Regions from separate parts of the Enterobacter cloacae complex sp. 385G4 genome, predicted to be linked through region 2. Evidence: predicted binding sites of a transcription regulator. Region 2 holds the regulator's gene; the other holds the start of a gene.

Region 1 (3,421 bases), on a different contig from region 2:
CTTTCGCTTTGGTCTTCGCAATGTTCTGACCCAGCGCCAGAATATCCACCACCTTCTTGTTCAGCCCCTGCGGCGTAATGCCGTGCTCTTCGTTGTAGCGCTGCTGCTTCTCGCGTCGGCGTTCCGTTTCGCCAATCGCTTTCGCCATCGACGGGGTGATTTTGTCGCCGTACAGAATCGCTTTCCCGTTGACGTTACGCGCGGCGCGGCCAATGGTCTGGATCAGGGAGCGTTCAGAGCGCAGGAAGCCCTCTTTATCGGCGTCCAGAATCGCCACCAGCGAGACTTCCGGCATATCCAGACCTTCTCGCAACAGGTTGATCCCCACCAGCACGTCAAACTCGCCCAGACGCAGATCGCGGATAATCTCCATGCGCTCCACGGTGTCGATATCCGAGTGCAGATAGCGCACCTTCTCACCGTGTTCTTCAAGATACTCGGTCAGGTCTTCCGCCATGCGCTTGGTGAGCGTCGTCACCAGCACGCGCTCGTTGATGGCGGAACGGGCGCGGATCTCAGAGAGCAGATCGTCCACCTGGGTCGCCACCGGGCGCACTTCGATAATCGGGTCCAGCAGCCCGGTCGGACGGACCACCTGGTCGATCACCTCATCGCCCGATTTTTCCAGCTCGTAGTTGCCCGGCGTAGCCGACACGTAGATGGTCTGCGGCGCCAGCGCCTCAAACTCTTCAAACTTCATCGGACGGTTATCCAGCGCTGACGGCAGGCGGAAGCCGTACTCCACCAGCGTCTCTTTACGCGCGCGGTCACCGCGGTACATCCCGCCGATCTGCGGGATCGTGACGTGGGATTCGTCGATCACCAGCAGACCGTCGGCCGGAAGGTAGTCAAACAGCGTCGGCGGTGGCTCGCCCGGCCCGCGCCCGGAGAGGAAGCGCGAGTAGTTTTCGATACCCGAGCAGTAGCCCAGCTCGTTCATCATCTCCAGATCGAACTGGGTGCGCTGGCTCAGGCGCTGCTCTTCCAGCAGCTTATTGTTAGCCAGAAGCACCTTACGGCGCTCTGCAAGCTCCTCTTTGATCTCTTCCATCGCCTGCACGATACGCTCTCGTGGCGTCACGTAGTGCGTTTTAGGGTAGATGGTAAAACGCTGTATCACCGACTCAACGTGGCCGGTCAGCGGGTCGAACAGTGACAAACGCTCGACCTCTTCGTCAAACAGCTCGACGCGCAGCGCCATATCGTCCGATTCCGCCGGGAAGATGTCGATCACCTCACCGCGCACGCGGAACGTCCCGCGCTGGAAGGCCTGGTCATTACGGGTGTACTGCAGCTCGGCCAGACGGCGCAAAATTGCGCGCTGATCGATGATCATCCCCTGCGTCAGGTGCAGCATCATCTTGAGATAGAGATCCGGATCGCCCAGGCCGTAAATTGCCGAAACAGACGCGACCACAACCACATCGCGTCGCTCAAGCAGCGCCTTGGTCGCAGACAGTCGCATCTGTTCGATGTGTTCGTTCACCGAAGCATCTTTCTCGATGAAGGTATCAGAGCTCGGCACATAGGCTTCCGGCTGGTAGTAATCGTAGTAGGAGACAAAATACTCCACCGCGTTTTCCGGGAAGAACTCTTTCATCTCGCCGTAAAGCTGTGCCGCGAGGGTTTTATTGGGTGCAAGCACCATCGTGGGGCGCTGCAGGTCAGCGATCACGTTGGCGACAGTAAACGTTTTGCCCGAGCCGGTTACCCCCAGCAGCGTCTGGTGCGCCAGCCCGTCTTCCAGCCCCTCTTTAAGACGACGGATCGCCTCAGGCTGATCGCCAGAGGGGCGGAAAGCAGAATTCAGTTTGAACGGTTTACTCATGGGCGACGACCTGATGACGTTAAAAGCGGCAGGTGAGTAATTTTACTCGTTGTTGCCAGGAATGCCAGTAAAAAACACTGGATGAAAAACCAGTAGCGTGTCAGGATATTTAGCATAGCGGCGGAGTGATTAGCGCGTTAGCGGACAAAATTTAGGCTCTGACGAGATAAAAAACCAGCCAGGTTGGGTTATCCCCAGAACTTTTTCTTTTTTAACATTTGTCAAGCCAGGTAATGATAGTTTTATGGCAACGAGTGACACTTTCATGACGGTAATTGCTTTTATCTAAGCAATTAAATTTTAAACGATATTTTCTAAAGCCGCGTTTCGCGTCAATTTGGGCGAAAGCCGCGTCTTCTCTCGCTTATCGCGTGTTTTCTAACTCTAATGCACATGGTTATCCACAGGAATAGTGGATAACTGCTTCCAGCCCGTGTAGACCGCCGCTCAGCAAATTCCCGGATTTTCCCACGAGGCGGCAACAAAAAATTTTTATAGCTCTTTTTTGACGATAAACAGTTGAGTCATTCATAACCAACAGATGCGATCCTGCTCACATTTCAGCCATTTTTCGTCCTGCACCACAACTCATCATTGCCGGCACCGTCGATGTGCAAGCCACGCGTTTTTAACCTGCTCTCCTGTGGCTTATTCCTAAAAAAGTCGTTTTTTTAATCGATTTCAGGTTTCTGGCAAGCGTTTTGCAGCTTCACGTCAGGCCTATCCCTACGCATTTTTAAGGAGAGAAAGATGTTGAGTCTGCGTGCAGTGAATCAGTTTTACGGAAGCCAACATACGCTATGGAACGTGGATTTGGATTTTCCGCAAGGGATGTGTACAGGCATCATAGGCCTGCCGGGGATGGGCAAAACCACCCTGATGAACTGCATTACCGGAAACATCCCCGTCGAAAGCGGCACGATTATCTGGCATGAAGCGGGCGCACCGCCGCGTGATTTGCTCAGCCCGGCACCGGAACAACGTTCAGAGCCGGGAATAGGCTATGTGCCGCAGGACAGGCGTATTTTTTCTCAACTGACGATTGAGGAGAATCTGCATATTGCCATGCGGGCGATGGGGAAACCCGACCCGGCGGCGAAAAGCGACGTATACGATCTTTTTCCGGAACTCTACGCGCGACGTCAGACGCGGGGCAATGCCCTTTCGCCAGAGGATCAGTATCAGCTTGCCCTGGCGAATGCACTGGTCAACCGCCCGCGGATGCTGATTCTGGATGAGCCTACGCATGGGGCAGGACACGGATTTGCCCAGAAGCTGGCGCAGCTGCTGGTGCGCTTAAACCGGGAGTTAGGCATGACGGTGCTGCTGGCAGAGCAGCAGCTGTCGTTTATCCGCCGGGTGGCGGATCGGTTTTGCATGCTTTATCGCGGGCGTAACGTGGCTCAGGGCCACGTTAGCGAGCTGAACGATGAGCTTATCGCCCACTGGATGTCGCGGGAAGCAAGACGCTGAGGTCGAGATAACGCCCGGTTTCGGCCTGCTCAGCATCGCCAGCAATCCAGGGGATTTCCCCGAGGAACGGTGCCGGGAGCACGCGCTTGAGGGTCGCCAGATACTCCTGATGCCGCCTGC
Region 2 (3,421 bases):
GAAGAATAGTTTTTCGATTTACCACGCAAATACAGTCGGTCTGACAGTATCTGGGGGGCAATTTAAACGCTTATAACGTTTAAAGGCAAGGAGGGATCGTAAAACCAGAAGAATATGCCAGTATGAAAACGCACACCAGAACAATGCGCTAATTATAGGAAAAACCCATGGCTAATCATGCGAACAAAAAACAGCCAACCGTATAAAATTCACACGCGTTTCGCTTGACTGCAAAGCAAACGGGCCAGCGATGGCTGACCCATGGAAAGGTAAAATGACACGCCTGCCGTCAGGCGCTCTTTTTGGCAATTAATCGTTCCGGGATAACGAAACTAAAGCGGGTTCCCTTACCCAGGGCACTCTGAATATCGAGACGGCTTTCATGGTGATTCACCGCGTGTTTCACAATCGCCAGCCCCAGGCCGCTTCCGCCCGTCTGCCGCGATCGCGCTTTATCCACCCGGTAGAAGCGCTCGGTCAGGCGCGGAATATGCTCCGGGGCGATCCCCGGCCCGTTATCCTCAACGCTAAACTCGGCGCCTGCCGGCGTATGCTGCCAGCGCACCACGATATCCGTTCCTTCCGGCGTATGGTTTACCGCGTTGTACACCAGGTTGGAGATGGCGCTACGCAGTTCATCCTCGCTGCCCAGCACCTTCAGCGTGTTGTCGACGTCAAAGGTCAGCTGATGTTTTTTATGGCTTAACGTCTGCGCTTCACGCTCGACGACGCGCAGCATCATTGGCACATCAATGGTGTCATTCAGCGCAAGAGAAGGCGCCGCTTCAATCTTTGACAGCGTCAGCAGCTGCTTCACCAGCCCTTCCATACGGTGCGTTTGCTCGCGCATCGTATGCAGCGCTTTTTCACGCGGCGCGCCTTCCAGGGTTTGCTCCTGCATCATCTCCAGGTAGCCCTGCAGCACGGTCAATGGGGTTCGCAGCTCATGGCTGACGTTGGCGAAGAAGTTACGACGCGCCCCTTCCAGCTGATGCATCTGGGTCACGTCGCGCGCCACCATCAGCCACTGGCGATCGCTGTAGGGCATCACGCGGATTTCCAGATGGCGACCGTTATTCAGCTTCAGATTGTGGGGACGGGTGAAATCACGCTTTTTCAGATACAGCGTGAACTCGGGATAACGCAGAAGGTTAAGGATGTTCTGACCATTGTCGTCCGGCCAGCGCAGGCCCAGCAGCTGTTGCGCAAGCCCGTTACACCAGAAAATAGTTCCTTCTTCTGTCGTCAGGATCACCGCATCCGGCAGCGACTCTGCGCCGCTGCGAAAGCGTTTGATCAGGCTTCCCAGCTCGCGGCGACGCTTTTTATTACGCATCTGCATCTGGTGCAGGCCGTACAGCAGCGGCTCCCAGCTGCCGCTTCCCGGCGGCGGGGTCATACTGCGGTCCACCCACAGCCACCAGGAGAGACGCAGCAGGTTCCAGAAATGCCAGGCTAACAGCCCGGTGACCGCCGCCAGCAGAAACCACGGCAGATGCCCAAGTAAGGCCCCCAGAAGAAGGGCCGGAATACAGCATAAGATCAGTTCAAAGACGAGCCTTTTCCATGACAGACGTTCCAGCACGCGTCACACTCCTGTCATTATTCAGAAACGGGTCGAGAAACGATAACCCGTACCGCGGACCGTCTGTACCATACGATCGTGGCCGCTCAGTTCCAGCGCTTTTCGCAGGCGGCGGATATGTACGTCAACCGTCCGGTCTTCGACATACACGTTAGTTCCCCAGACGTTATTCAGCAACTGCTCGCGGCTGTAAACGCGTTCCGGATGGGTCATAAAGAAGTGCAGGAGTTTAAATTCGGTAGGCCCCATGTCGAGGGGATTTTCGCCGGTCATCACGCGGTGTGACGTTGGGTCAAGGCTGAGGCCCTGCATCTCGATCACCTCTTCGACCGCCATCGGGGAAATACGGCGCATGACGGCCTTAATGCGGGCAACCAGCTCTTTCGGGGAGAAAGGCTTGGTAATGTAATCGTCCGCGCCGGTCTCCAGACCGCGCACGCGATCCTCTTCCTCTCCGCGCGCCGTGAGCATCACCACCGGGATGTCGCGGGTCAGCGCTTCACGCTTCAGATGTTTGATAAACTGCAGTCCGGAGCCGCCGGGCAACATCCAGTCAAGCAGAATCAGATCGGGCCAGGGTTCATTCAGCTGGTTCACCGCGCTGTCATAATCTTCCGCTTCAACCGGCTGGAAGCCATTTTGTTCGAGCACGAAGCACACCATTTCACGAATTGGAGCTTCATCTTCTACGACCAGAATACGTCTCGCCATACTTTGCCCTGTCTTATCTTATTTAAGTTACAAGTTTGTAATGCGGCGCCATTATGCGTCAGATTTATGACAGATTTATGAAAAACAGTACCACTATAAATGGCAAACTGTTGTTTTATTACAGCGGTTATTTTCCTCTCCCTGACAGTTTATAATCGCCCGCATCGTTTTTCGCCACGGATCTCCTATGCGCATACTTCACACCTCGGACTGGCATCTGGGTCAAAATTTTTACAGCAAAAGCCGTGCGGCTGAACATGAAGCGTTCCTGAACTGGCTGCTGGAAACGGCCCGGACGCATGAGGTGGACGCGATTATCGTGGCGGGAGATATTTTTGATACCGGCTCGCCGCCGAGCTATGCGCGTGAGCTGTACAACCGCTTCGTGGTGAATCTGCAGCAAACCGGCTGTCATCTGGTGATTGTCGCCGGCAACCATGATTCCGTCGCGACGCTCTATGAATCCCGCGACATCCTGGCATTTCTCAATACCACCGTCGTCGCCAGCGCAGGGCACGCCCCGCAGATCCTGAAAAAGCGCGACGGGTCGCCGGGCGCGGTACTGTGTCCGATTCCCTTTTTACGTCCGCGCGACATCGTGCAAAGCCAGGCGGGACTGTCGGGCGCGGAAAAGCAGCGGCATTTATTGCAGGCCATCACCGACTACTATCACCAGCAGCACGCGGAAGCCTGTGCCCTGCGCGGTGAACAGGCCATTCCGATCATTGCCACCGGGCACCTCACCACCGTCGGGGCCAGCAAAAGTGACGCGGTCCGCGAGATCTATATCGGTACGCTGGACGCCTTTCCGGCGCAAAACTTCCCGCCCGCGGACTACATCGCGCTCGGGCACATTCACCGCGCCCAGGTCATCGGCGGCTGCGAGCATATCCGCTACTGTGGCTCCCCTATTTCGCTCAGCTTCGATGAAACCGGAAAAGCCAAATCCGTGCATCTGGTGAGCTTTGATGAGGGCAAACTCAGCGCCGTCGAGACGCTGGAAGTGCCGGTCACCCAGCCGCTGGCGGTGCTGAAGGGCGATCTGGCTGCCATCACCGCCCAGCTTGAGCAGTGGCGCGGCGCTGAGCTTAACCCGCCCGTCTGGCTGGATATTGAAATCACCAC

The links. The regulator PhoB, encoded in region 2, activates phosphate uptake and scavenging genes when phosphate is short. The targets are predictions, from matches to a motif close to CTGTCATAAAACTGNCNNAT.
Region 1: a site for PhoB is predicted at 2,060-2,079, ahead of uvrB (excinuclease ABC subunit UvrB). Genes of this name have one in related genera too.

Annotation. Positions count from the first base shown of each region.
Region 1 is NZ_JBXWDD010000002.1:239,949-243,369, reverse strand. Features, by position in the region: gene uvrB (excinuclease ABC subunit UvrB) at 1-1,828, opposite strand, end outside; gene AC2FAJ_RS09060 (ABC transporter ATP-binding protein) at 2,579-3,301, shown strand; gene bioD (dethiobiotin synthase) at 3,264-3,421, opposite strand, start outside.
Region 2 is NZ_JBXWDD010000006.1:93,495-96,915, reverse strand. Features, by position in the region: gene phoR (phosphate regulon sensor histidine kinase PhoR) at 290-1,585, opposite strand; gene phoB (phosphate response regulator transcription factor PhoB) at 1,607-2,296, opposite strand; gene sbcD (exonuclease subunit SbcD) at 2,484-3,421, shown strand, end outside.